One region of the Kitasatospora sp. NPDC056327 genome, then DNA from elsewhere that is predicted to be linked to it. Evidence: riboswitches for the same ligand, from Rfam matches in the RefSeq annotation. Region 1 holds a riboswitch; each other region holds the start of a gene.
What was found. A riboswitch is a leader RNA that binds a small molecule or an ion and turns the genes downstream of it on or off. The one in region 1 is predicted to bind cyclic di-AMP.
Positions count from the first base shown of each region.

Region 2: another riboswitch for cyclic di-AMP. It lies ahead of ACFCX4_RS07650 (transglycosylase family protein); the one in region 1 lies ahead of ACFCX4_RS02340 (M23 family metallopeptidase).
Region 3: another riboswitch for cyclic di-AMP. It lies ahead of ACFCX4_RS33440 (transglycosylase family protein); the one in region 1 lies ahead of ACFCX4_RS02340 (M23 family metallopeptidase).

Region 1 covers NZ_JBHJRC010000008.1:22,758-33,762, reverse strand. The annotation lists gene ACFCX4_RS02370 (ATP-binding protein) at 1-699, opposite strand, end outside; gene ACFCX4_RS02365 (SpoIIE family protein phosphatase) at 853-3,237, opposite strand; tRNA gene ACFCX4_RS02360 (tRNA-Ile) at 3,424-3,497, shown strand; gene ACFCX4_RS02355 (TetR/AcrR family transcriptional regulator) at 3,611-4,180, opposite strand; gene ACFCX4_RS02350 (alpha/beta fold hydrolase) at 4,256-5,083, opposite strand; gene ACFCX4_RS02345 (YiaA/YiaB family inner membrane protein) at 5,202-5,492, opposite strand; cyclic di-AMP (ydaO/yuaA leader) riboswitch at 5,738-5,906, shown strand; gene ACFCX4_RS02340 (M23 family metallopeptidase) at 5,919-6,785, shown strand; gene ACFCX4_RS02335 (hypothetical protein) at 6,831-7,772, opposite strand; gene ACFCX4_RS02330 (GNAT family N-acetyltransferase) at 7,816-8,568, shown strand; gene ACFCX4_RS02325 (sensor domain-containing protein) at 8,565-9,332, shown strand; gene ACFCX4_RS02320 (class I SAM-dependent methyltransferase) at 9,444-10,193, shown strand; gene ACFCX4_RS02315 (GNAT family N-acetyltransferase) at 10,230-10,679, shown strand; gene ACFCX4_RS02310 (hypothetical protein) at 10,705-11,005, opposite strand, start outside.
Region 2 covers NZ_JBHJRC010000032.1:2,801-13,805, forward strand. The annotation lists gene eno (phosphopyruvate hydratase) at 1-799, opposite strand, end outside; gene ACFCX4_RS07650 (transglycosylase family protein) at 1,126-2,052, opposite strand; cyclic di-AMP (ydaO/yuaA leader) riboswitch at 2,057-2,206, opposite strand; gene ACFCX4_RS07655 (cytochrome P450) at 2,457-3,755, opposite strand; gene ACFCX4_RS07660 (SDR family NAD(P)-dependent oxidoreductase) at 4,000-4,425, shown strand; gene ACFCX4_RS07665 (MazG family protein) at 4,484-5,521, opposite strand; partial or broken gene ACFCX4_RS07670 (phosphatase PAP2 family protein) at 6,809-7,435, shown strand; gene ACFCX4_RS07675 (response regulator) at 7,586-8,311, opposite strand; gene ACFCX4_RS07680 (sensor histidine kinase) at 8,346-9,773, opposite strand; gene ACFCX4_RS07685 (protein kinase) at 10,619-11,005, opposite strand, start outside.
Region 3 covers NZ_JBHJRC010000385.1:610-6,862, reverse strand. The annotation lists partial or broken gene ACFCX4_RS33445 (C4-dicarboxylate ABC transporter) at 1-251, shown strand, start outside; gene ACFCX4_RS33440 (transglycosylase family protein) at 562-1,839, opposite strand; cyclic di-AMP (ydaO/yuaA leader) riboswitch at 1,826-2,024, opposite strand; gene ACFCX4_RS33435 (hypothetical protein) at 2,867-3,784, opposite strand; gene ACFCX4_RS33430 (DUF397 domain-containing protein) at 4,300-4,563, shown strand; gene ACFCX4_RS33425 (ATP-binding protein) at 4,956-5,489, opposite strand; gene ACFCX4_RS33420 (helix-turn-helix domain-containing protein) at 5,903-6,253, shown strand, end outside.

The sequences.
Region 1 (11,005 bases):
GGCGGAGGCCTTGGCCACGGCCTGCTCGGGCATGCCGACACCGCCGTCGTCGATCTCGATGACGGCGCCGTTGTGCACGGGCATCAGCGCCACGAACACCTGGGTGCTGGGCGGGGAGTAGCGGGTGGCGTTGTCCAGCAGTTCGGCCACGGCGTGGATCAGCGCCTCGGCGGCCGCGCCGACCACGGCGGTCTCGATCCGGCTGCGGATCATCACCCGCTGGAAGGGCAGGATGCGGGACTGGGCGCCGCGCACCACGTCCTCCAGCGAGACCGGCTCGGGCCAGTGGCGTCCGGCCCGGGCGCCGCAGAGCACGGCCAGGGTCTGGGCGAGGCGGGCCTGTTGGGCGGCGGCGTGGTCGGCCTTGAGCAGGCCCTCCAGCAGGGCCGGGTCGTCGTGGGTGCGCTCCATCTCGTCCAGCAGGGCCTGCTGGTCGTGCGCCATCACCAGGATCCTGCGGGCCACGCTGAGGAAGGCGCGCTGGGTGGAGGCGTTGAGCTCCTGCTCCTGCTGGACGGCGGCCAGTTCGGCGCCGCGGCGGGCGAGTTCGGCGTCGAGCTGCTCCCTGAGCCGGGTGATCTCGCGCTGCTGCTTGACGACCCGGCGGCGCTGGGTGGCGGAGACCGCGCGGTAGCGGGCGGCGGCCACGAGGGCGAGGGCGGCGAGCACACCTGTTGCCGTTGCGCACCACTGAGTCATCGTCACGCCGCGAATTCTAGGGTGATGATCCTACGAAGGTGTGAACGGATCCCGCCAAGTGACCGGATCTCGTCGATATCCTGTCAATACCGTGCCAATCCAAATTGCTTCGGGCCCGATCGGACGGTGCGTGGACCCCCGACCGGTGTCCCGTCAGCCCCTCTGGTGCACAGCCGACAACCGGTGCAACAGCAGTAACGCGACATCGTCCGGACGCGAACGCCGTTCGGTCACGTTGAGGGTGAGCAGATCGGCCAGCCGTTCCAGGGCCGGACCGGGCTCGACCCGGACCGGACCGGCGTTGCGCGCCCACAGTTCCAGCCCGCCGAGCATCCGCTGCACGGACTCGTCGTAGTCCTCCTCGCGGTCCTCCACCAGGCCGTCGGTGTAGACGAGCAGCGTCTCGCCCGGCGACAGGTGCTCCACCGCCAGCGGGTACGGCCGGTCCGGGGCGACCCCCAGCGGCGGACCGCCGGGCAGGTCCAGCTCCACCGCCCGGGCGTCCTCGGTGACCCGCACCGGCGCCGGGTGCCCCGCCCGGGCGGCCCGCAGCGTGCCGTCGGCCGGATCGAGGGTGAGGTAGAGGCAGGTGGCGAACAGCTCGGTGTCCAGTTCGGCGAGCAGCCGGCTGGTCCGGGCCAGCGTGGCGGCCGGGTCGTGCCCGTCGGTCGCGTACGCGCGCAGGCCGCTGCGCAACTGGCCCATCACCGCGGTGGCCTCCGCGTTGTGGCCCTGGACGTCGCCGATCACCAGACCGATCCGGCCGTCCGGCAGCCGCAGCAGGTCGTACCAGTCGCCGCCGATCTGCATGCCCTCGGTGCTCGGCAGGTAGCGGGCGGCGCTGGCGATCCCGGGCAGCCGGGGCAGGGTGCGCGGCAGCATCGCGCGCTGCAGCTCGGTGGCCCGGTGGTGGTGGGTGTCGTAGAGGCGGGCCCGTTCCAGGGACTGGGCGAGGATCCCGGCGAAGGCGGAGTAGAGGGTGCGGTCGTCGCGGCTGAAGACCCGCTCGGTGGCGAAGGTGATCAGGCAGGAGCCGACCTGCCGCCCGGAGGCGACCAGCGGCAGCACCGCCCAGGCGGCCGGGGTGAGCCGGCTGCTGGCACCGTTCGTCCGCCCGCCGCCGTCCTCGCCCGCGCCGCCGCCGGTCCCGCAGATCGTCCCGGTGCCCGCCGGCCGTCCCCGGCCGCGCACCCGCACGCGTCTGGCCGGCTCGCTGAACAGCGGGGCCGAGCGGGCCAGGGCGCGCTGCATCACGCCCTCCGAGAGGTCGGCCAGCCGGGTCAGCTCGGTGCGCCGGGGCCCGCCGTAGACGGTGTGCGAGACGGGCAGCAGCCGGCCCTCGTCGACCAGGTCCAGGACGATGCTCGCCGCCCCGAAGGCGGGCCGGGCGACGTCCGTGACGGTGGTGGTGACGTCCCGGACGGTGACCGCCCGGGACAGCGCCCGGGTGAGCGCCAGCAGCAGCGCCGACCGGGCCGCGGCCGAGGAGGCCCGCTCACCGCCCACCCCGGCGGCGTGCCGGGCGGACCGCTCCCCGCGGGGACGTTCGTCGGGGGCGCGCCCGTGGTCGAGGTCGGCGATCAGCCCGGAGATCCGGACCGGCCGGCGGTGCACGTCCAGCATGACCTCGCCGGTCTCCTCGATCCGGGTCACCCCGCCCGCCCGGCGCGGCACCCGGTAGCGGATCCGGTACGGCCCGCCGGTGGCGAGCGCCTCGGCGAGCGCGGCCTGGACGTCCGGCAGGTCCTCGGGGTGGACGACGAGGTCGAGGTCGGGAGCGGGCGCCGGACCGCCGTCCTCCGGCGCGGGCCGGCCGACCAGCCGCAGCGCCTGGGCGTCCCAGTAGGTCTCGCCGGTGACCAGGTCGCGCTCGAAGGCGCCGTGCCCGGCGGCCCGGACGGCGAGCGAGAGCAGCGGGTGCGCCGTCCCGGAGGCCGGGTCGCCGCCGGGCCCCGGTCCGGGGCGCACCCCGTTCGCCGGGGTGCCGGGCGCTCCGGGGGGCCTGGCCGGGGCCGGGCGGGCATCCGTCCGGGCGTGCTCCAGCAGGTGGGCGAGCCGGTGCGCGCAGGCGTCCGCGAGGGTCTCCAGCACGTCGAGGTCGCGCCGCGGGACGGTCCCCCGGTGGGCGAGCGCGAGGGCCAGGACGCCGATCGGCCGCTCGTCGACGAGCAGCGGCAGGGTGACGATGGCGACCATGCCGGTGCCCATCCCGGCGTTGCGGTTCGGGTAGTCGACGCTGGTGCGTTCGGGGCTCAGCAGGTAGGGACGGCGCAGCTTGAGCGCCATCGCGGCGGGCAGGTCACTGGCCGGGTCGACCACGCTGTAGCGTTCGTGGGCCCAGTCGGGCAGACCGTGCGAGGCGGTGAGCCGGAGCGTTCCGGCGGGGTCCAGCAGGTAGAGCGCCGAGCCCTCGCCGGTGATCCATCCCGGCCCCTCGGCGAGCACGGTGGAGAGCAGGTCGGCGGCGCTGGTGCAGCCGAGCAGTAGGCGGACGCAGCGCATGGCGCTGCGCGCGGTGGGGCTGCTGCGCGGGTCCACGGGATTCCCGGCCTCTCCGGTTCCTTATGGGGCAGTTAATTCTTAATACCTTATTTCTTAAGCCTGTGGTGGGTGGGCAGAACGGCAGGCCCCGTGGCACCTGTTCTCCCGGTGTGCGGACACCCCCCGCGGGTCCGGTACCCTTCTCCGTACGACGTGCCGCCGTGAGGCGGGGTCGGACGGTACGGGGCTATAGCTCAGACGGTTAGAGCGCTTCCCTGATAAGGAAGAGGCCACAGGTTCAAGTCCTGTTAGCCCCACACCAGAGCGAAGGGCCCGGAGCATCCCGCTCCGGGCCCTTCGGCGTTCCCTGCCGCCGTGCTGTGCTGCCGTGCTGTGCCGCCTGCCGCTTGCCGCCGTACGGCGGCCGCGCTCAGGACCGGGGCCAGTCGCGCAGACCGGCGGTCAGCACGGTGATCAGGCGGTCCTGGGTCGTCGTGAGGTCCTCGGCGAGCCGGAAGGCGCCGCCGGTCGACAGCGCGGCGAAGCCGTGGGCCGCCGCGCGGAAGGTGCGCGCGGCGTGGATCGCCTCGGAACCCTCCAGCCCGTACTCCCGGAGCACCGCGACGATCACCCCGACCAGCCGGGCCGCGGCCGCGGCCAGGTCCTCGTCCGGCTGCGGGGCCTGCGGCAGCGCGGCGTACCGGTGCGGGTGCTCGGTGGCGTACGCGTGGTACGCGCGCAGGACGGCGGCGACCGCGGCGTCCCCGCTCCGGCCCAGCGCCGCCTCGGCGAGCCGGTCGGCCAGCTCCCCGGTCACCCGGACGGCGATCAGCCGGCGCAGCTCGGCCAGACCGCCGCTGACGTGCTTGTACAGCGAAGGGCCGGCGACCCCGGCCCGGGCGGCGACGGCGGCCAGCGTGAGGGCCTCGGGGCCCTGGTCGTCGATGAGGGCGAGGGCGTGGCCGACGACCTGCTCGGGGGTCAGTCCCACTCGGGGCATCGCGGTTCTCCTGGGAGGGCTGGGGACGGTCGGGGGGCTGCCGGGGCCGGGCCGGCCGGGGCGGCCGGGCGGTGCTCAGACCAGGTCGGCGAGGAAGGTGAGCAGCGCGTCGGCGGTGGCCCGCGGGTGGTCCGCCATCGGGTAGTGTCCCGCGCCCTCGATCATCACCTTGCGCGCGTTCAGCGCGGCGGCCTGCCGGTCGGCGACCAGCTCCGGCCGGGGGAAGTCGGGGTCCTTCGAGCCCATCACGACCAGGGCCGGGCAGCGCACGGCGGCGGTCCAGCCGGCGGGCGAGGAGTCGCCGTGCACGTAGCCGCGGGTGGCGGCCTTGCGGCCGGGGGTGCGCATCGCGGCGACCAGCCCGGCCACGTACTCCTCGTGGTCGGCCGGCCTGGGCCCCGGGTAGGCCGCCTTGCGGTGGTAGAGGCCCCAGAACGCGGGCGAGTGCACCAGCAGTGCGCCCATCGCGCCGACCACCAGGCGCTGCAGCGCGGTCGGCGGCACGTTCTCGACGAAGGCGTCCAGCAGGACGATCCCGGCGACCCTCCCGGGCGCCTCCCCGGCGGCCCGGACGACGCTGGCGCCGGTGTACGAGTTGCCCGCCAGCACGGCCCGGTCGATGTCCAGGTGGTCCAGCAGGGCGAGGACGTCACCGGCGATCGCCGCGGGGGAGTAGTCGTCCCAGTGGATCGAGGACTCGCCGAACCCGCGCAGATCCATGGTGATCACCCGGCGCCCGGCGGCGGTCAGCAGCGGGCGCAGGTGGCGGTAGGCGGCCCGGCTGTCGAGCATCCCGGGGAGCAGGACGACCGGGACGCCCTCGCCGTGGCCGGTGTCGTCGAAGGCGATCCGCCCGCCGGGCAGATCCAGGTGACGGGTGGCGGGGGCGACGGTGCCGTTCATGGGTGCCTCCTCGGGCGGGGATCGTCGGCGAAGCGCCGATAGCCATAAAGCTAAGGCTAATAGCCTTAGCCGTCAAGCTATTGCGCCTCTCTTCCGGTCCGCCGGCCGGGCGGACCGGTCAGACCCCCTCCACCCTGAACGGGTCGTGCTCGGTCAGCAGCTTGTCCAGCCGGGCCTGGTCGACCCTGGTGACGAGCTCGGTGGTCTCCTGCCGGTCCCGGACCACCTTGGCGAGGGTGAAGGTGGAGGTGATCGTGTAGAGCAGGCCGACGGCGAGGAAGGCCCGGGTCCACGGCCCCACCGGGAGGAAGGCGATCCCGAAGCCGAGGGCGGTGGCGGAGAGGGCGAAGGAGAGCACGGCCTGGATGTGATAGGCGGCCGTGGTGCGGGACTGCATCGGTGTGCTCATGGCGCCAGGATGGCCGCGGATCCGCGCCCGGCACATGAGTAGGGGTACTCAGATGGGGGGTCGTTCGTTGACGTCCTATCACGTTCGGTAGTGTCAGTTGTCGTCAAACGTCCCAAAACGCCCATCGGGCCGCGTGGTGCCCGGTCCGTATCCCGCCGTCACCAACGGATGGCTTGGAATCGGGGGCCTCTCGGATTAACGTTTGATAACGCAGCGCGGTCCTCAACGCCGTACCCAGACGGCACCGTGCGCCGTCGCCTAATCCCGCCGGCCGGCCCAAGGGCAGGCCAGGGAGCCGGGGAACCACGTTCCTTGGGGTGAATCGGCAGGCCCCGGCACCGTCCGGGACCAGCCGTAGGAGACCTTCCTGCTCCGAACCCGTCAGCTAACCCGGTAGGCGCGAAGGAAGGAAAGGAGCGCGCCTCCGTGGCGTCGACGCACACCCCGGCACACCCCTCCGGCTCCGCCGGTACCCAGCTGCTCGACCACCCGGGCCCCTTCGGCGGTCCCGGTCCGTTCGCGGGCCCCGCCGACGAGACGGCCCCGCCCGCCGTCGAGACCAACCGGCACCGGATGCCCCGTCAGGGCCGCGGCACCGCTCCGCTGCTCGGCGTCACCGCCGTCGCCGCCACCCTGGGCGCCACCGGCTTCGCCTCGGCCACCCCGGCCGCCGCGCCCGCCGTCGAGTCGCCCGACGAGGCCCCGGTCGCGCTCTCCGCGGACCCCGGCCTCGCCCTCGCCGCCCGGATCCAGCTGCAGGCCGACAGCCAGCGCACCGCGGCCGAGGAGCAGGCCCGCGTCCAGGCCGCCCAGGAAGCCGAGGCCAAGCGCGCCGCCCAGGTCGCCCAGCAGGAGCAGGCCAAGCGGGTCGCCGAGGAGGCCGAGAAGGCCAAGCTCGCCGCCATCACCCTGCCGGTGCGCAACTACCGGCTCTCCGCCCACTACGGCCAGAGCGCCCGCTACTGGGCCAAGCTGCACACCGGCCTCGACTTCGCCGCCGACACCGGCGAGCCCGTCCTCGCGGTCGGCCAGGGCACCATCACCTCGGCCGGCTGGGCCGGTTCCTACGGCTACCGGATCGTCGAGACCCTGCCCGACGGCACCGAGATCTGGTACTGCCACCTCTACTCGATCAGCAAGGCCTCCGGGAAGGTCCTCCCCGGCCAGCAGATCGGCAAGGTCGGCGCGACCGGCAACGTCACCGGCTCGCACCTGCACGTCGAGGTCCGCCCCGGCGGCGGCGCCCCCGTCGACCCGGAGAGCTGGTTCGAGCAGCGCGGCGTCAGCCTCTGACGCCTCCCGGCCCGGAGACCCCGGCCCCTCCCGGGAGCGGTGCCGCTACTCCCCGGGGCCCACCGGCCCCCCGGCGTGCCCGTCCTCCTGCTCGTGCCCGTCCTCGCTCCCGTCCGCCTGCTCCAGGCCCGCCAGATAGGCGTCGATCTCCGCCTGCCCCGGCTCCGGCGCCAGCTCCGGGAACTCGTTCACCAGCAGGCCCGGCAGCCCCGGCACCGTCCACGTGCCCGCCAGCTCCAGCGCCGCCAGGGCCGCGGCCTCCTCGAACGCCCCGAAGTCCCCGGCCAGTTCGTCCGGCATCGGCCGGCCCAGCGTGGTCAGCTCCGCCAGGTTCCGGTAGCTGCGCCGCATCAGGCCCTGCTCCAGCAGCCGCCGCGCGCCGTCCGTCGCCATCCCCACCGCCAGCGTCCGGGCCCCGGCGTACCAGCCCCCGTCGTCCACCGGATCCAGGGTGCCGTCCTCCTCCAGCGCCGAGAACGCCGCCGACCGCTCCTCCTCCGGCAGCGCCCGGAAACCCTCCAGCCAGGCCCGCACCGCCGCCCCGTCGCCGGTGTCCACCCCGGCCGCGCGCAGCAGCAGCGTGTACAGCCGGGGCCAGGTCACCAGGTCCGCCCGGCGCAGCAGCCCGGCCGCCACCTCGCCCTGCCACTCGGCCTCGGCGTGCAGCCGCTCCTGCCGCTTGGCGTTCAGCCGCTTCGCCGCCCGCTGGTGGTCGATCAACAGCCGCACCGCCGCGCCGTACGCCAGCGGGTCCTGGCCCGGCTCCGGCTGGACGTACAGGTACAGCCGCTCGTACAGCAGGTGCTCCACCGCGGCGGAGGTCAGCTCGGGCCAGCCGTCGTGCACCCTGCCCCCGCCCAGCTCCAGCAGCGCCAGCACCGCGCGCAGCGGGGCCCCGGCGACCGGCTCGCGGCCCTGCGCCTCCGCCCAGGCGAGCAGGTCGGCGGCCTTGGTGCGCGGGGCGAGCCGCAGGTCTTCGTCTTCCATAACCACGAACCGTAACCGCTGGTCGGGGATAGGGTCGGGAGCCATGGTCCCCGTCCGACTCACCGGCCCCCGGCTGGCCATCCGCGAGTTCCACCAGACCCCCGAGGACGCGGACGCGCTGCACGCGGTGTTCGGCGACCCGGAGGCGACCCGCTTCCTCCCGTTCGAACCGCGCGACCGCGAGACCTGCGCCGACCAGATCGCCCTCTTCCTGGAGGAGGCGGAGAAGGAGGAGCGGGAGGTCTACCGGCTGGCCGTCACCCGCCTCGCCGACGCCGACGACCCGGCCCGCGCCGTCCCGATCGGCAGCGCCGCGCTCGGCCTCGCCCCGAACCGCGCCGCGTCCCTCGGGTACGCGCTGCGCCGCGACGTGTGGGGGCTCGGCTACGCGGGCGAGGTCGTCGGGCTGCTGTGCGGCCTGGCCTTCGGGACGCTCGGCCTGCACCGGCTGGAGGCCCGGACGGACGTCGGCAACACCGCCTCGGTCCGGGTGCTGACCAGGGCGGGCTTCCGGCTGGAGGGCCGGGTCCGGCACGACTTCCCGCGCCACGACGGGTGGCGCGACGCGTACCAGTACGCGCTCCTCGCCGACGACGTCCGGCCGGGCGCCGGGCCGGGGTCCGCCGCGGGTCCGGCGGTGCGCGGGCGCGCCGTTCAGGGGGGGATAACCCCACCCCGGTCCGGCGGGGAGCCGGATGTCGGCCGCCTCGCGTTCCTGACAGGCTTCAGGGGTCGGAAGGACCCGTCCGACGAGCCCGAACCGCGACCGACCCGAGGGACCGAGAGCCGGCCATGAGCACCCACACCATGTACCGCACCGAGGACGACGCGTACGACGGCCGCCCCGGGTACGACGCGTACGGCGGTGACGACGGCGGTCAAGGCCGCCGCGCCGTCGCCCGGCGCACCGAGGACCCGCCGTACGCCTGGCGGGCCCCCTTCACCTCCTACTTCTACCGGGAGGTCGGCTTCACGCTGACCGGCCTGCCGGTGGCACTCGCCGGCTTCGCCGTCTCCGTGGCGATGTTCTCCATCGGCCTCGGCACCTTCGTCACCGTGCTCGGCGTGCCGGTGCTGGCCGCGCTGACCACCACCGCCCGGGGCTTCGGACGGCTGGAGCGCTCCCGGGTGCGCGGCCTGCTCGCCCTGGACGTGCCCGCGCCGGCGCCGGTCAAGCCCGCCCGGCCGGGCTTCTGGGGCGCCGCCGTCGCCCGCCTCGCGGACGCGGCCGGCTGGAAGGCCGTCGTCCACCAGGTGGTGATGTTCCCCTGGGCGATCCTCAGCGCGGTGATGTCGGTGACCTTCCTCTGCATCGGTTGGTCCCTGGCGCTCTACCCCGTCTACCACTGGGTCTTCCCGCGGTACACCGACTGGCCGGGCTACCGGATCGTCAACTTCGTCGAGGACGACGGCAGCCAGTACGCCTACTACATCCAGTCGCCGCTGCAGATCGCCGCCGTCTGCCTGCTCGGGATGCTGTTCGTCTTCCTCACCCCGCAGCTGGTGCGCGGTCTGACCAACGTGAACCGCCTCGCCGCCCGCGGCCTCCTCGGCCGCTGAGGGCGGGCCGCCCGGCGGCCGGAGCGCCCCCGCCCGCGCGGACGCCCCCGGGTGCAGTGCCCGGACGCGGTCCGGGTGCGGCCCCGGCCGGCCCGTGGTCGGATGGCCGCGATGGCCGACCGAACCGCCCGCACCCCGCCCGCCGGCCCGCCCGCGCCCCTGGTGACCTCCCGCTCGCTGGACGAGTACTGCGGCCTCTTCGGCCTCACCCGCGCCGCGATCGCCGCCCTCCCGGGCCCGCTGCTCGACTGCCCGGGGGGCGCCGCCGCGCTCGTCGCGGAGGCCCGCCCGCTCGGCTGCCGGGTGATCGCCGCCGACCCGGTCTACGCCCGGCCGGCCGAGGAGGTCTCCGCCCGGGCGCTGGCCGCCCGGTTCGCGATGGCCGCCGCGATGGAGGCCCGACCCGACCTCTACCCGGGCCGCCGTCACCGCCCGCCCGAGCGCTACCTGCGCGGCTGGGACCGGGCCCGCCGCCTCTTCGCCGCCGACCGGGCCGCCCACCCCGGCCAGTACGTCGCCGCCGCGCTGCCCCGGCTCCCGTTCGCCGACGGCACCTTCGCCCTCGCGCTGAGCGGCTACCTGGTCTTCGCCTATCCGGACCTCTTCGGGCCGGAGCGGCAGGTGGCCGCGCTGGCCGAGCTGGTCCGGGTGACCGCGCCCGGCGGCGAGGTCCGCGTCCACCCGCTGTACGACGGCGCGGGGCGCCGGGCGGCCCACCTGGACGCCGTCCGGCACGCGCTCGGCGAGCGGCGGATCACCAGCGAGGTCCTCCTCGTGCCGGCGGGCGGCCCGGCGGACGGCCGGCCCCGGCGGGTGCTCCTGCTGCACCGGGCGGACCACCGGGCCCGGGCAGCTGGGTAAGGGGTGACAGGGGCCTGTGCCCCTATACTTCTGCCCATGACCGAGATGACGATCAGGCCGGCCGCCGCCCGGGACGCCGACCGGCTCACCGCGCTGGTCCAGAACTGTTCCGCCTACCGCGGCGAGTACGCGCCGATGATCGCCGGGTACCGGGTGACACCCGGGTACCTGGCCCGGCACGAGGTCCACCTCGCCGCCCGCGCCGGCGACGACCACCTGCTCGGCTTCTACGCGCTGATCACCGATCCGGCCGAACTCGACCTCATGTTCGTCGCCGACGAGGCGCAGGGGCTCGGTGTCGGCCGGCGGCTCGTCGCCCACCTGCTCGACCGGGCCCGCGCCCTCGGCGTCACCGGCGGCATCAGGGTGGTCTCCCACCCGCCGGCCGAGGCCTTCTACCGGCGGATGGGCGCCGAGCGGACCGGAACCTTCCCGGCGCGGCCGCCGATCGGCTGGGACCGGCCCGAGCTGCGCTTCGTGCTCTGAGCCCGTCCGCGGCGGCGGGACCCGGTCAGCCGCCGGCCGCGCCGACCGCCCCGTTCGTCCCGGTGGCCGGTGCTCCCGGCCCGTTCGCCCCATTCGCCCCGCTCACCTCCGCAGCGGTCCCGTCCGCGGTCGGCCCGCCCTGCTGCTGCGGAAGGAACACCGGAGCCTCCAGCCCGGACAGGATCTTCTCCGCCAGCCAGCTCCGGTCCGAGCCGTACGGGATCCCGTCCGCCGCCATCAGCCGCCCCGCCACCGCGTCCCGCAGCCGCCGCGCCTCCTCGGCCGGCAGCCGGGACATCAGTCCGCGCGCGGCCAGCAGCGCGTGG
Region 2 (11,005 bases), on a different contig from region 1:
TGAGCTCGGCGGAGGTGAGCGCCTTGCCCTCGAACTGGTAGGCGTCGTCCTCGAAGAACTCGGAGGCGGCGACGTCCAGAGCCAGCGCGATGTCCTTGCCGGGCACGTAGCCGGCCTTCTGGATGGCCTCGACGATGAGGTCCAGGGCCTCGCGGTTGGAGTCCAGGTTCGGGGCGAAGCCGCCCTCGTCGCCCAGACCGGTGGAGAGGCCGCGCTCCTTCAGCACGCCCTTGAGCGTGTGGTAGACCTCGACACCCCAGCGGACGGCCTCGGAGAAGGACTCCGCGCCGATCGGGGCGATCATGAACTCCTGGATGTCGACGTTGGAGTCCGCGTGCGAGCCGCCGTTGAGGATGTTCATCATCGGGACCGGCAGGACGTGCGCGTTCGGGCCGCCCAGGTAGCGGAACAGCGGCAGGTCGCTGGCCTCGGAGGCGGCGTGCGCGACGGCCAGCGAGACGCCCAGGATGGCGTTGGCGCCGAGCGAGGACTTGTCCGGGGTGGCGTCCAGGTCGAGCATGGCCTGGTCGATCAGGCGCTGCTCGGTGGCGTCGTAGCCGACCAGCTCCGGGCCGATCTGCTCGATGACGGCCAGCACGGCCTTCTCGACGCCCTTGCCGAAGTAGCGGTTCTTGTCGCCGTCGCGGAGCTCCAGCGCCTCGAACGCACCGGTGGAGGCACCCGACGGAACGGCGGCACGGCCGGTGCTGCCGTCGTCGAGGCCGACCTCGACCTCGACCGTGGGGTTGCCGCGCGAGTCGAGAATCTCACGGGCGACGACGACATCGATGGACGGCACGAGGCATCTCCTAGCGGAAGCAGGTTCGGCTGACGGTGGATGCCGGTCGGCCGGACGATTGCGGAGTCGTTACGACCAGAGCCTAACCGCACGGACTGTCCGGGCCACGTCGACCTCGGTTCCGTCTCAGCGTGTGGCCCGGTTACCCACCGGTAGTTCACCTGGTTGCCCGACCCGGGAGGCCCGGATGGGGACGAAGGGGACCGAACGCCGGCCGGCCGCACCCCGGGGGCGCGGCCGGCCGGGGCGCGGTACGGCCCTTCGGGGCGGCGGCCGATCGACCGGGAACGGCCCCTCGGGCGCGTCACGGGCCGGTCGGCGCGGCGTCAGGCGAGGGCCAGGACCTGGCCCGGGACGATCAGGTTCGGGTCGGTGCCGACGGTGCCGCGGTTGCCGTCGTACAGCGCCTGCCAGCCGCCCTGGACGTGCTGGGAGGCGGCGATCCCGGCGAGCGTGTCGCCGGACCGGACGGTGTAGCCCTGGCCGGCCTGCTGCTGCGCGGCGGCCGGGGCGGCGGCCTGGCCGGCGTACTGCTGGTAGACGTCCTGGTGGCTGGTCCAGTACCAGCCACCGTTGTTCTGGTACCAGAAGACCTTGGCGTCGGCGTCCCAGCCGGACTTGCCGGCGAACGACGGCGCCTGCTGCTGGGCCTGCGGGGCCGGTGCGGTCTGCGGCTTCGGGGCGGCGTGCTTCGGGGCGTACGGCTTGGCGGTCCGCTCCTGGGCGGCCTGCGGGGTCTGCGCCTTGGGGGCGGCGTGCTTCGGCGCGGCCGGCTTCGGGGCCTCCTGCTTCGGGGCCTCCTGCTGCGGCTGGGCCTGCGGCTTCGGAGCGGCCGGCTTGGCGTCCGTCGAGGTGTCGACCGCCGCCGGGGCGCCGCCCTTGGTCAGTCCGGCCTTCTTGGAGCAGACCGGCCAGGCACCCGGACCCTGCGAGGCGAGCACCTTCTCGGCGACCGAGATCTGCTGCGCCTTCGAGGCCTGGTTGGCCTGCGGCGCGAAGGCGTTGCCGCCGTACGCCTTCCAGGTGCTGGAGGTGAACTGCAGACCGCCGTAGAAGCCGTTGCCGGTGTTGATGCTCCAGTTGCCGCCGCTCTCGCACTGGGCGACCGAGTCCCAGGTGGAGACCGGGGCGGCGGAGGCGCCGGTGGCGCTCAGGATCGGCATCGCGAGTCCGACGCCGGCGACACCGGCGACGGCGATGGCCTTCTCGGCCTGGGTGCGACGACGGTGACGGCCAGTTCCAACGAACAGCATGAGACGTCCCTCTCCGCACGCCTGCGAGGTGAGCTGTCGGGTTCGGACCGGGAGGTGGCCCGGCCGCGCGGAGGCGGCTTCACCCCTAGCCGTGGGAGACGGCGCAAAACCTGGGTCCCCCGCCCCTGCCCAGGGTTCTGGTCGGTTTCCCGGAGCGCGACGGGCAGGACTCGGCGTTCCGCGCACGGGGCCCGCAGCAGCGGGCTCCCCGGAGACTAGACAGATCATCAGAGCAATCACAAGCTCATATCGCCGACATCACACGAACATCACGTCATGTGAATGATTGCCTACCAACCGAGGATGTTTGTCCGGATTGATGCGGGTTCATGACCCGTGAAACCGCAGGTCGGCGACGATCCGTCAGCGTGTCGCACGCCTTCCCCTGCTGCCGCCGATCACCGTCATCCGCCGTCCGGCCGGCCGTTCCCGTCGTTCGGAAGTGCCCCGGCGGGCAGTTTCTCCGGCGTGAATTCCACGGGAAGTTCACGAAGTCCACGCATGATCAGACCGCCGCGCCAGCGGAGCTCCTCCGGGCCCGCGGCGAGCCGCAGGTCCGGCAGCCGGGACAGCAGGGTGGTCAGCGCGGCCCGCCCCTCCAGCCGGGCCAGCGGGGCGCCGATGCAGTAGTGGATGCCGTGGCCGAAGCCCAGGTGCGGGTTGTCCGTCCGGGCCAGGTCCAGGGTGTTCTCGTCCGGGAACCGGGCCGGGTCCCGGTCCGCCGCCGCGAGCACCACCAGCACCGGGTCGCCGACCGGGATCGCCACCCCGCCGATGGTCAGCGGACTGGTCGCGAACCGCCAGGTGGCGAGCTCCACCGGTCCGTCGTAGCGCAGGAGTTCCTCGATCCCGGTCTCCAGCAGCGCGCTCTCGCCGCGCCCGATCGACTCCTGGAGCAGGGCGCGCTGCCCCGGGTTGCGCAGCAGCGCGTACACGCCGTTGCCGATCAGGTTGACCGTCGTCTCGAAACCGGCGAAGAGGAGGATGAAGGCCATCGCCGCGGCCTCGTTCCCGGTGAGGTGCTCCCCGTGGTCGCTGGCCCGGATCAGCCCGGAGATCAGGTCGTCGCCGGGGTCCGCCCGCTTGCGGTGGATCAGCTCCGCCAGGTAGGCCCGCATCCGCTTCACCGCGCGCCCCACGCCGCCGCGCTGACCGCCGCCGTGCCGGATCATCATCCCGGCCCAGTCCCGGAAGTCGTCCTGGTCCTCGGCCGGCACCCCGAGCAGGTCGCAGATCGCGTAGATGGGGAGCGGGAAGGCGAACTCGTGGATGAGGTCGGCGGAACCGCGGGCCGCGAACCCGTCGATCAGCCGGTCGGTCAACTGCTGCACCCTCGGCTCGAAGGCCGCCACCCGGCGCGGCGTGAACGCCTTCGACACCAGGCGGCGCAACCGGGTGTGGTCCGGCGGGTCGATGTTCAGCAGGTGCGTCATGAGGTCGGCCTGGCGCTCGCCCGGGATGCCGACCCGGCCGGTGCGGTGCGCCTGCTCGCTGTGGTGCACCGGGTTCTTGGAGAGCCTGCTGTCCGCGAGCGCCTGCCGGGCGTCCGCGTACCGAGTGACCAGCCACGCCTCCACCCCGCTCGGCAGGGTGGTCCGGTGCACCGGCTCGTGCTCGCGCAGCCACGCGTACGCCGGGTACGGATCGGCGGCGAACTCCCAGGTGAACAGGGGCGGACGGGCGGCGTCGGACTGAGCTGGCATGGGTCGACGGTATCCCGAGCGTGTCCCGGCCGGCGCACGGCGTGCTCGCGGGCGGCGGCGGCCCGCCGGCCGCGTGCCATGTACACGCAGGAGCGGCCGTGCGCAATGTCCGCCGGGCGCAACAGGCGTGAGCCTGGTCACCTGAGGGGTAATTCCTGTTGCGGAGGGTCAGGACCTGCCTACGATCCTCCGCAAGATGTCCGTGGGCGCCGGTGCGGAGCCGCCCACAGGGAGGAGCTGGACCATGCGGGTCACCGGGTCGGTCGTCGTGATCGCCGTCCTCGACGGCGGTTCGGGGGCGGGTCTCGCCCGCCGGTTCGCCGCGGAGGGGACCGTCGGGATGCTGATCGCCGACCAGCGGGTCGGGATCGCCGAGGACCTCGCCGCCGAGCTCGACCGGCGGGGCTGCCCCGTCGTCGGCGTCTGCGGCGACATCCGCCGCCCCAGCGACGTCGCCGCCCTGGTCGACACCGCCGAGAAGCACCTCGGCCCGATCGACCTGTTCTGCGTGGCCGGGCCGGACGGCGAGCGGGTCGTCTCCCTCGCCGAACTGCCCGACCACCTCGACCTGGAACGGCTCGCCGAACTCGTCGCCCTGGTCGGCGAGGCGATCGGCGAGGTCGTCGTCCCGGTCCGGCGCCGTCCGGTGCCGGACGCCGCGGCGGCCTGACGGCCGGCCCCGGCGCGGGCTCCGCTGTGGCCCGGGCCACGTCACGGCGCGGGCCACGTCACGGCGCGGGCTTCAGGCCCTCCGCGGCGCGCACCGCGTCCCGGTAGCCGCGCGCCGCGGCCCGCAGCGCGGCGTCGACGTCCACCCCGGCGTCGTGCGCGCGCTGCGCCAGCGCCAGCAGCAGCCGGCCCGCCGACTCCGCCGTGAGCTCGGCGGGCAGCTCGTAGGGCTCGTCCGGCACCCCGGTGAACCCGGCCCGCCGCACCCGTGACACCAGCTTCGCCGCGTGGGCGAGCGAGGGCAGCCCGGCCGGCACGCCGTCCAGCACCGACTCGCGGTCCGACTTCTCGGCCGCCTTGAGCGCCTCCCAGTTGGCCTCCACCTCGGCCGCGCCGTTCGCCTCGGCGTCCCCGAACACGTGCGGGTGCCGGTACATCAGCTTGTCGACGATGTCGCCCGCCACGTCGTCGATCGTGAAGGCGTCGGTGGGGTGCTCCTCGGCGATCCGGGAGTGGAAGAAGACCTGGAGCAGGACGTCGCCCAGCTCCTCGCGGAGCGTGTCGCGGTCCCCCTCCTCGATCGCCTCGACCAGCTCGTAGGCCTCCTCGACCAGGTACTTCACCAGGCTGGCGTGGGTCTGCTCGGCGTCCCACGGGCAGCCGCCCGGCGAGCGGAGGCGGTCCATCACGGAGACCAGGTCCAGCAGGCGGGCGCCCGGCAGGTCGTAGGAGCCGGGGAGCACCTCGATCTCCGGGACCTCGCCCGCGTGCTCGACCGCGAGGCGGGCCAGCGCGTCGGTCAGCCCCGGATCGCCGTCCGGGCTGCCCAGCCAAACCGTCGGAGCGGGCGCGGCGGCGGTTCCGGGGGTGGTCCCCGTCAGCAGCCGGGCCAGCGCGGGAGCGGAGCCGGGCGGCACGATCTCCACCTCGACTCCGGCCTGCCGCACGGCGGGCACCTGCGGGTGACCGGCGTCGGCGGCGAGCACCCGCCCGGCCGACCGCAGCGCCTCCCAGGCGGGCCAGGACAGCAGGCCGGGTGCCACCCGGTGGGTCGTGATGAGGAGGATCAGCTTGGTGCCCGGGGGATTCGTCGTCACCCTTCGAACCTACCCGCCCGCCCCACCCACCCGCCGCCGGGTTTCACCCCCGGACACCCGCCCCGGGCGCAGCAGGCCTCCGGCCTGCGCAGGGCCCCGGCCGCGCGGGAAGTCGGACCCGCGGACTTCCCGCACACGCGGACCCAGGGCTTGTCCGCCACCTCACCCACCGCCGGGCTCCAGCCCCCGACAACCGAACCCGGGCCACGAAGGGCATCGCGCCGTACAGGAGGTCGAGCCCGTCGACTTCCCACGGAGGCAGGCCGCCCGGGCCCGGCCGACACCTCCCCACCTCGCTCCACCGGGCCCCCCAGGACACAACGCACGAGTCGCCGGGCCCATCGACTTCCGGCGCCGGCCGACGCGAGTTCCGTCGGCACTCCCCGATCCGCCATGGGGCACAGCCCCGGCTGCCGCTCCTTGGTCACCCCGGACGTCGCGCCGCACGGAACATCGGGCCCACGGGCTTCCGGCTGGACGACACCCCGGGCCACCGGCGCCACCACCTCCCGTCGGGCTTCGGCCCCGACGGCCACCCCCGGGACACCGGAAACATCACTCCGCACAGGAAGTCGGACCCGCCGACTTCCCGCCCAGGCGGGCCCGGGTTCCGCAACCACTCCCCATCACGGGGCTTCGGCCCCCGGCGGCCGGCCCTGGTCCGGCCGGCGCCTCACGCCGCAGCGCATGAGGTGTCAGGCCCATCGGCTTCCGGTGCCGGTGAACCCAGTTCCCACCGGCACCGCTTCACCGGACCGCCGCCGTGCCTCGCCCCCACTGTCCGCCCCCGCTGTGCGGCCCCACTGTGCGGCCCCGGGACCGCACAGGATCCCGGGCCCCGCGGGGTGTCGGCTCATCGAGTCCCCGAACGGGCGGCCCCCGGTTCCGCCGGCACCAATCCGCCGGGGCTTCGGGCCCGGCGGCCGGCCCCGGGCCGCGTGGGGCATCACGCCGCGGAGCGTGCCGGGTCCGCCGAATTCCGGTGTCGGCGGCCCCGGGCCCGGCCCAGGCACCGGCCCGCCCGGCCCGCGTTGCGCGCGGCCGGGCCGGGCGGTAGCTCTCCGGGCGCCCCGTGCCCGCCGGCACTCACCCCCTCCCCTGCTACCGGCGCAGGAAGTCGGACCCGCCGACTTCCTGCGTCAGCCGGAGTCGGCCCAGGGAGCGGGACCAGGCGGGCGGGCGGGGCTGCACACGCCGGTGCGGCGGGTCAACCCTGACGATCGTCCAGGGCCGCATCTGTCTTTCGGGTCGGGTGCGGCACCACCCCGGACGCCTACCTTCCGTGGCATGACGAACACGTTCAGGTACAGAACGGTCCTCGCGGTGCTGCTGCTCGGCGCGGGTGCCGGCACGGTCGGGTGGCTGGCGCCCGCACGCGGGGGCGGCGGTGGACCGGTCCACGTGGTCACCGGCTGGTCGGCCACCGGCTACCGCCGCGCGGCCGATGCCGTCGCCGACGCCCCGCACGGGTCGGCCGCCCTGCTGGAGCCCGCCACCGAGGCGGGCCTGCTGCTCCTGGGCCTGCTGCTCGCGCTCTGCTGGTGGACGGCGCGCGGGCGGCGGGCCGCCGGAGCGGTCGCGGGCGTCGCGCTCACCGGCCTCGGCACGGTGCTCGCGTACGGGGCGAGCGAGGCGCTGAAGCTCGTGGTCGACGAGGAACGGCCCTGCCGGGCCCTGCCCGGCCTGCCGTCCACCGCGCTCGCCGACTGCCCTCCGCCGGGCGACTGGTCGTTCCCCAGCAACCACGCGACGCTCGCCGTCGCCCTCGCCACCGGTCTGGTGCTGCTGCGGCCGCGCCTGGCGTGGCTCGCCGTACCGGTCGGCCTCGGCACGGCCGCCCTGCGGGTCGCCGCCGGGGTCCACTACCCGCACGACGTGACCGCCGGATCGGTGCTGGGCGCGACGGTCACCGCCGCTGTGGTCGTCGCCCTGCTGCCGGCCGCGACGGCGGCGGTGACCGCGCTGGGCGGCGTGCGGCTGCTCGGCCCGCTGCTGCTGGCACCCGCGCCGACGACACCGTCGGGACCGGGGCCGGCACCCGCCCCGGGCACCGGCAGCACGGACTCAGCCCGGTGGGCTCCCGGTCAGGCCGGCCTCGTGCGCGAGGACGGCCGCGGCGGCCCGGTTGGCCACCCCCAGCCGCGCCAGGACGCTGCTGACGTGCGCCTTCACCGTCCCTTCCACCACCCCGATCCGGCGGGCGATCTGGCCGTTGGACAGCCCGGCGGCGACGAGCGCCAGCACGTCCCGCTCGCGGGCGGTCAGCCCGGCCACCTGCCGCTGGGCGGCGGCCCGCCGGTCGGCCGGACCGCCGGCCCCGCCGGCGGCGAGGTGGGCCACCACCCGGGCGGCCACCCTTGGTGACAGATAGGCGGCACCGTCCGCCACCGACCGGACGCCGGCGATCAGTTCCTCCGGCTCACCGGACTTGATCAGGAAGCCGTTGGCGCCCCCGCCGAGGGCCCGCAGGATGTAGTCGTCCTCACCGAAGGTGGTCAGCATGACGATGCCGGTCGAAGCCCCCGTCCGAGTGGTGACGGCACTGCGGCGGATCTCGGCCGCGGCGGCGATGCCGTCCACGCCGGGCATCCGGATGTCCAGCACGGCGACGTCCGGACGGTGGCGCCGGACCAGGTCGACGGCCTCCCGCCCGTCACCCGTCTCGGCGACGATCTCGATGTCCGGGGCGGTGGTGAGGACGGCCCGCACGCCCGCGCGCACCATCGGCTCGTCGTCGGCGATCAGCACCCGGATCGGCACGCGGGCCCCTTCCTCCCGCTGCCCGTTCATCCGGCGCTCCGAACGCGCCACCGGCTCCGGACGCTCACTGGACCAGGGCGTCCAGCGAGATCAGCACGTCGTCCCGGAAGCAGAGCCGGTACGCGTCCCCGGAGCGGTCGTTGTTGAACGCGTCTGCCGTCATGGCGTAGTACTCGCACGTCACTCCTTCTCCACCGGGTGGCGGGTCGCCCACGGACGGATGGTACGGAAACTGACGTTCCGGCAGAAATCGCTGCACGACGGCCCGTTCCTGTCCGACGCGGAGCGAGGCGTAGTCGGCGGGGTCGAGGACGGCCCGGCCGGTCGTGTGGATCGTCCAGCCCCGCAGCACGGCGGTGAGTGTCAGCGCGACGGAGAGCGGTACCAGCACGACGGCCACCATCATCCGGCCCACCCGGCGGCGCGCCCGGCGCAGTTCGCGGGCCGGCGAGACCGCCGGCGGCGGCGGGACCGGGCCGGCCGGGGCGCCGGAACGCGGCAGGTCGGCCTCCACCTCGAAGCCCGTGCCGTCGGAGCACGGCCCGTGCCGGAAGGCGCCCCCGGCCAGCCGGACGCGCTCGGCCAGGCCGATGAGACCGCGGCCGCCCACAGCCGGGGCACCGTCCGTACCGGGGCACCGCTCGGCACCGGCCCCGGACGGGCCGTTCACCACCCGGACGCGGGCGCCGTCCCGGTCGTACGCCACCACCACCGTGACCGGCGCGCCCGGAGCGTGCTTGGCCGCGTTGGTCAGCGCCTCCTGGACGACCCGGTACGCCGCGTGCTCGGCCGCCCGCGGCAGACCGTCCGGCTCACCGGTGACGGTCAGCCGGACGTCCAGACCGGCTGCGGCCGCCTCCCCCACCAACTGGGGGAGGCCGGCGTCGGCGGGGCCCCGGGCCGCGTGCGTGTCGCTCTCGTCCCGGAGTATGCCGATCACCTCGCCGAGGCGTTCGACGGCGGCGGCCGCGCCCGCCCGGATCTCCCGGGCCGCGTCCCGGTGCGGTGGGGCCAGGTCGGGCGCCAGCTTCAGGGCACCGGCGCGCAGCGCGATCAGGCTCAGGTCGTGGCCGAGGGCGTCGTGCATGTCCTGGGCGATCCGGGCCCGCTCCCGCAGGCGCGCCTGCTCGGCCACCAGCCGCTGCTCGCGCTCGGCCCGCTCCGCGCGCTCCCAGCCGGCCCGCACCAGTTCCTGGGACTGCCGCCAGAACCGCCCCACCATCCACGGGCCCATCCCGGCGCAGACCAGGACGGAGACGAAGGACGTCACCTGCACCGACCGGTCCGGAACGAGGACGGCGACCAGTGTCCCGGCCGAGACCAGCACCACCAGCAGGACGGCCGCCTCCCGCACCCGCTCCGTCCGCACACCGGCCGCGAACGCCGCCGCGACCCCCGGCAGCGCCCACCAGAGGGACACCGCACTCAGCCCGAACGCCCCGGCCGCCAGCACCAGCAGCCCCCGGTCCACCCACCACGCTCTCGTCCGCACCCGCCCGACCCTACGGACCTCAGGTCCACCGCGGATCTGTCGAAAGTCATACCGTTCCCCCGAGGGGGTGGCGGCCCTGCCCCCGGAGGGGGGACGCCACCACCCGCACAGGAAGTCGGCGGGGCCGACCTCCTGTGCGCGCTGCGACTGCTCCGGCCCGACTGCGGAGCCGCGTACACCCGGGACAGGCCGATGCGGAGCACCGGCGGAACGGGGCGAGTGCGGGAGGTGACCGGCCCGTACCCGGTTCTTCCAGTGCCTCCGGCCCCACCTGGTGCGCAGCGGGCCCTCCTCGGCGGGTCACGCGCCCGCCCGACCCGCAGGACGGGCCGAGCGCGCTGCTCACGCCGCCAGGACGGCGCCGACCAACATCGTCCGGGCCGTACCGCAGAAGCCGCACGCGCGCAGTCACGCGTCTCCCGACCGCCGCGAGGCCGTGCAGGCGCGCCCGGACGCGCGGAAGCCGGCGCACTCCCACCGTGCAGCCGGACCGGAACGCACCATCCGGTCCGCACCCGCAGATGCCGCACCGGATCGCGGTCCCGAGTCGGCGCGCACGGAGGGGACGGACGGTCGGGTACTCCGGAGGCGCGGTCCTGCGAGGGGGAGGGAGTTGCCGCAGCAGCGTCGTGGCGCTTCCCGGTGCGCAGAGACGTACCGGGGCGACGAGGTCAGCCCTGCAATCCGGCAACACGGGTGTCCTCCGGCCGCGCATGCGGACCCGGACGTCCGCGCGCCAAGAGGCCGCAGCGGTACAGGTCTCCACCGACAACGGGCTCGGCCCCGGACGCCGGAGGGCCGGGAAGGCGCAGCGACGCAGGCGCCGCCCTGCCGCGAACGCCGGGTCAGGCGTGCGGGGGCCAGGGGGTGGCGGTGGTGCGGTGGGGTTGGAGGGTGTCGAGGGTCTGGCGGAGGCGGCGGACCGCCGGGTGGTGGGGGCCCTCGCGGCGTTCGCGGTCGAAGAGGAGCTGCAGCAGCCACGACCATGCCGCCTCGGCCTCACCGAGCGCGGCCAGCAGGACGCCGATCCGTTCCCGGAGGTCCAGCAGGCGCTCCGGTTCGGCCTCCGGCCACACCGCCAGCAGTGCCTGGTACTCGGCCAGCGCCTCCGCGCCGCGGCCGAGCTGTTCGAGGCACTCGGCGACCCGGTAGCGGGGCTCCAGCGCCGGCCGGCCGTGCGGGCCGCCCTCGGCGGTGGCCGCGAGCAGCCGGTACTCCGGGAGGGCGTCGTG
Region 3 (6,253 bases), on a different contig from region 1:
ACGCCTGCGTCATGGGTACGGCGATCCTCGCCAACGCCGGCGCGACCCTCCCGTACCAGCTCCCCGGCCAACGCGTGGCCTGCCAGCTCGTCTGGGCGCTGTCCGCCGCCGCCCTCGCCGTCCTGCTCACCGCCCGCGCCGGGCACTGGCTCCACCACCGCGACCAGGCCCGCGCCCACCTGCTCGACCCTTCCGTCGCCCCCTTCTACGGCTGCGTCTCGATGGCCCTGCTGGCCGTCGGCGGCGTCACCGGTGCGGGTCTCGGTGCGCCGGCCCCGCTCCAGGTAGTCGCGGAGGATCAGTTCGACGGCGTCCTGCGGGCTCTTGGTGCCGGACAGCATCATCGCGTCGATCGCGAGGTTGGCGTCGAGCGAGACGGTGACCTGGGCCATGGTGACTCCTCCTCGGGTGCAGAGCAGCAGCATGCCCGCTGCGGCCCGCTTTGACCATGACCGTGCGGCGGCCGGGCCCCGGGGGCGGTCCGGCCACCGGGGCGGGGCCGGGCGTGCCGGTGCCCCGGTGAGCGGTCGCACGCTCCCCGGGGCACCGGGCGTTCCCGGATCAGACCCGGCCGGCGAAGTCCGGCGCCCAGTTGGCGACGGTCTGCAGGCGCACGCCCGAGCTCGGGTTGGCGGCCTCGACGTACTTGCCGTCGCCGATGTAGAGCGCGACGTGGTAGACGCCGGAGTCCTTGCCGTTGTTGGACCAGAACAGCAGGTCGCCGACCTTGAGGGCGTCCAGCGACACGTGGGTGGACGCGGCGGCCTGGTCGGCGGCGACGCGCGGGACGGAGACGCCCGCGGCGCGCAGCGCGGCCTGGGTGAGGCCGGAGCAGTCCCAGCCGCCGTTGCCGGTGCCGCCGTAGACGTAGGCCTGGCCGACCTTCGACTGGGCGAAGGAGACGGCGGCGGCCATGCCGCCGGTGGCGGTCGGCGCCGGCGCCGGGGTCTCGGCCTGGGCGGCGGGCTTCGTGGCCGGCTTCGTGGCCGGCTTGGCCGCGGACTCGGTGGCCGGGGTCCGGTCCGTGTCCTGCGCGCCGCCCCGGGCACGGTTGAACCAGTCGAAGCCCTGGCCCTGGGCGCGGTCGCCCAGGTCGAGGCGCTGGCCGGGGTAGATGGTGTGCGGGCCCTCGGTGAGGGTGGCCCGGTTGAGCTCGTACAGCCGCTCCCAGCCGCCCTGGACCTTGTTCCGGTCGGCGATGCCGGACAGCCAGTCGCCGGCGGCCACGGTGTAGTCCGCGGCGGCCCGGGAACCGGCCTGCTGACGGTGCTGCTGCCGGTCCTGGCCCCCGGTGGCGGCGTCGGCCGCGGCAGGCGCCTGGGCCTGGGCCTGCGGCTTCTCGGCGGGCTTGGCGGCGGGCTTCTCAGCGGGCTTGGCGGCAGGCGCCGGGGTCTGGGCGGGGGCCGGCTCGGCGGCGGTCGAGGTGTCCACGGCGGCCGGGGTGCCACCCTTGGTCAGGCCGGCCTTGACCGAGCAGACCGGCCAGGCGCCGGGGCCCTGGACGGCCAGGACCTTCTCGGCGACCGCGATCTGCTGGTCCTTGGTGGCGAGGTCGGCGCGCGCGGCGAACGCGGTGCCGCCGAAGCCGGCCCAGGTGGAGCCGGTGAACTGGAGACCGCCGTAGAAGCCGTTGCCGGTGTTGATGCTCCAGTTGCCGCCGCTCTCGCACTGGGCGACCTTGTCCCAGGTGGCGACGGTCGCGGCGGAGGCGGTGCCGGTGGTCAGGCAGGGAACGGTGAGGCCGATGCCCGCGACGCCGAGGGCGGCGATCGCGCGGCGGGTACGGCCGGACAGACGGGTGCCGTTGGTGGGCAGCATGAAGACGCGGTCCTCTCCCACGCCTGCGAGGTGAGCTGTCGGATTCGGGCCGGAGTTGCCCGGCCGCGCTGTGGACGCGGCTTCACCCCTAGCCCCGGGCCGGTCCGAGGACCGGTCCTGGGCGAACTACCTGTGGTTCCCCCGCTCCTGCCGTGGTGCATTGCACTTCCAGCACGCCCGACGGCAGGACTCGGCGTTGCGAACGAGCTGGGTCCGTGTGGCCACGAACGGGGAGCACGTTAAGCAGAGGCGGCTTCAAACCGCAAACATGTGTGACGCTCGTCACGGTTTACGGCTCGCGGGTCGATTGGTCGTCCTTCATGATCAGAAATGCCCGGCTTTCGGCAACGTCCTTCGCGGGCACCGCACCTGCCTGTGCCTCAGGGTGCGGGCGGGGCGTCGGGGCGGCCCGGTCGCACCGGGGGAGGCTCGCCCGCCGGCGGGCGCCGGTGGGCGGGCGGCCAAGCGATCGCCGGGCCAACGGGTCGAGTTGAGGTCATTGGGTGGTAAATCGGATCAGAACGGACATCTCGCCCGAAATATCTTCAATGCTCATCAGATGTCCTGAAGCGCCTCACCAGTTCGCCTCGGGCGCCGGCTGCGCGGCGACCGGCGGCGGGCGGATCAGTCGTGCGCGCGGCCCGGGTTCTCCGGTGAGTCCCGGAGGGCGACCCCGGCGACACCCGGTACCACCGCCCCGGGGGCGGGCGGAGCATCCGCTCGGCCCGCCCGGCTCGCCCGCAGGGAACGGCGGCTCCGTCGGCGTCTGCGGTCCCGTCACCATCCGGCCCGTCAGCGGAACCTCCGTCACCCCGCTCCGGCGCGGGCCCGCCCGGGTCCGCGCCCGCTACCGGGGCGTCAGCGGAGGGGGCGTCATCGCGGTGGCGGCGGAGGCGCCCGGCGGTGGGCGCCGCGGTGGGCACCCCGCCCGGCCGGCCGGAGCACCGTCGCCCGCCGGCTCGGGTCGCCGGACGCCGAAAGGGCCCGGAACGGTGCGTCCGTTCCGGGCCCCTTCGCGCGGTATCCCGCGCGGTCCTGGCAGGTGCCGTTACTGGGCGGCGTGCCGCCCGCCGGCCCGGGAGCCGCTCTCCTCGGCGTCGGTCTCCCCGGCGTCGGCGGGGTCGAAGGCCGGCAGCGCGGCCAGATAGGTGGAGGCGACCAGCTGGCCGACCGCCTGGTAGGCGCCCAGCGGTGCGGCCGACGGGCAGCCCGACTCCTCGGCGGCCGCGGCGAGCAGCTCCGCGTCCGCCTCGGGGCCGATCACCAGCGGGGCCAACGCCGGGTTCTGGGCACCCATCTCCTTGAGGTGGGCGACGGCGTCGGCGACCGAGCCGGGCACGTCCAGCGCGGCGGGGACGACCGGCACGGCGAGCCGGGCGGCCAGCAGCATGCCGGTGATGCCGGCGGCGTCGGCCGCGGCCTTACCGCCGGCGGTGGTGAGCACCACGCCGTCGGCGGCGGTCGCGATGGCGAACAGCCGGGCCCGGTCGGCGCGGGCCAGTCCGGCCTCGGAGAGGCGGACGTGGACGCCCTCGGCGAGCAGCGGGTGCGGGCCCAGCGCGTCGGTGACGGGCGCGCCGTACTCGGCGGCGAGCTCGTGCAGGGCGGGGAGGAAGTCGTGCGGCCCGGGCACCAGCGGCACCACGACCGGCGCGGGCAGGCCCGCCTCGGCGGCCTCGGCCAGCAGTTCGGCGACGGTGCGCTCGCCGTGGTTCCCGCCGTCGGCGTCGCCGGAGGGCAGGTATCCGGCTGCGGTCCGCACGCCGTTCTGCTCGCTGCGGACGATGGACAGCAGTTCCTCGACCACGGAGCGGGATTCCGGCCCGGCGGCCGCGGGGACGGCGAGCAGCAGGGCCGGGGAACCGGCCGGGATCTCGGGGCGCTCGGGACGGCGGTGGCGCCCCCGCGCACGGGAGCCTGGAGTGCGGACGGGCAGTGGCGCGCCCGGGATGGCTGCGGTGCTCATGGCGGAGATCGTAGGACATCGCCCCGCCCGGCCTGCAGTCGGCTGCCGTGCCGAGCGGGGCGGCAGCCCGCAAAAGCGGACATACCAGACGCCCGGTCGGCAGTTCGCCCGGCAGTGATGGGGATGCGCCGGAAGGGGTCTTGCGTTGCCGGGGTGGCGCGTGAGATGTCTCACAGCGCGCGGACGGTCTGACGGAGGGTCACGGGAGTGCGACTCCCGGCGTTCGAAGATCAACAATCGGCGGGTGGTCGCCTACGGGCGGTTAGCGACGGCTTGCCGATTCAGTCTGCTATGTCCGCTTACGTACCGTCAGGTGGGTGCCTTGTGAAGAGTTCCGGTTCGGTGTCGAAAAGGCCGTGCACCTGCAACGTCCCGTGCTGATGCACGTGCACTGGAGCTATCATCACGTCAAGTGAGGCGGTGTGCCGGGCCGGTACGGGGCCGGCCCGGCCGTTCGGCCGTGGCCGGGGGCGCCGAGCTGAACGACCCACTCCGGAGCTCTTCGGGAGATTTCTATGCACGACACGCACAACACTTACGACCCGTTCGACACGTACAACGGGATGGCCGCCACCGACCTTGAGGGCGTGGTCTGGCAGAAGAGCCTGCACAGCAATTCGCAGGGGAACTGCGTCGAGTTCGCCGCCCTTCCGGGAGGCGACGTGGCGATGCGCAACTCGCGGTTCCCGGACGGTCCGGCGCTCATCTACACGCGCGCCGAGATCGCCGCACTGCTCCTGGGGGCCAAGGACGGGGAGTTCGACCACCTGGCGGTCTGACCGGTCGCCGGCTTCACCATCGGGGGGCCGTCGTGGGTGCTGACACCACGACGGCCTTTATTCGTGTCCGGGGCCGTTCCGCCGGACCGTTCGCCCCCGGACCGTCCGCTCCGGGTGTCCTGACTCCCGGGCCGGAGCGCCGGGGGTCCGGGTCCGTCCGGACGCCGGTGCCGCCGTCGCCGCTCCAGGAGGCCTCCGCCGTCCGCCGCCGTGCCGAGCCGCCGCACGCGGATCGGAGGGGCGCACCGCCGGGTGGCTGCCGGTGCCCGCTGCCCGAGGGCCGCCGGTCGCCATGTCCGGGGTGCTGATGCGTCGAAGTGCCGTTCGGTCCGGTGCCGGCCGGTGTTCCGCGGTGCGGTGGGTCCCGGAGGGGTGTCCCGCCGCGGCCGGGGTCAGGCCGAGCGCCGGTGCCGTCCGCCGAACTCGGCGACGGGGACCGGGACGGGTGCCGTCCGCTGTGCCTCCTCCGCCTCGAACAGCGCCCAGACGACCTTGCCGCCGCCCAGTGGGTGCCATCCCCAGGAGCGGCTGAACGAGTCGACCAGGTGCAGGCCCCGGCCGGACTCCGCCACGAAGTCCGCCTCCCGGGCCACCGGGCCGGTGCTGCTGGGATCGCTCACCGCGCAGACCACCTGGGGCGCACGGTGAACGAGGCTTATTCGGATCGGCAGCCGGCCCTCGGCCGCCGGGTGCATGGGAAAGTCGTAGTCGTCCGCCGCGGTGGGGCACGCGCCGATGGCGTGCCGCAGCGCGTTGGTCACCAGCTCCGAGGCCACCAGCGCGACGTCGTCGAAGAGCTCGCCCAGTCCCCAGCGCTGCAGGGCGGTCCTGGCGAAGTCGCGCGCGGTTCTTACGGCTTCATAGCGGGGAGCGAGCGTACAGGTGACCACATGGGGGTCGACTGCCAAAGCCGTTCCGGTGCTCATGAAGAGCTCCTCCCATAAGGGGGCGGACACGGCTGGACCCGCCGGGGTCATGCCGGTCACCTCCGACTCGCTCGGCCGCGCGGCCGCCCCTCGACCAGGCGCGCGCGCACGTGGCCCGGAGGCGCGGGGGCGCTGCCGGGCCGGTGCACGGAGTCGCGCGTGGGGTCGACGCGGAGCCCGCGGGATTGCCAGGGATGTGCAGGTGCACGTGCACCATCGTGCTCTGCGCTCACTGCAGATGCAAGAGTCGATTCACGTGCAGTCGTTCAAATGGCATATGCAAGCGCCGGATGCACGTGCATCCTGGTGTGCGGAGTGCAGAACTGATAGGAACATCCGTCAGTATCGGCACCGTGAGCGCTCATCTGATGGCAGACTGTGCGCTGTTTGCCCTAGGTGGAGGTTAGGACCGCATGACCACAGTTCAGCCGGGCGGCGGCTCGATGGTCCGCCGGATCCTCCTCGGCTCCCAGCTGCGCCGGCTCCGCGAGACGCGCGGCATCACCCGCGAGGACGCGGGCTACGCGATTCGCGCCTCCGAGTCCAAGATCAGCCGCATGGAACTCGGCCGGGTCAGCTTCAAGGAACGTGACGTCGCCGACCTGCTCAGCCTCTACGGCGTGGACGACGGCCTCGAACGCGAGGCGTTGCTCGGCCTGGTCCGGGAGGCGAACAAGTCGGGCTGGTGGCACAGCTTCAACGACGTACTGCCGGGGTGGTTCCAGACCTATGTCGGCCTGGAGGAGGCCGCTGCCCTCATCCGC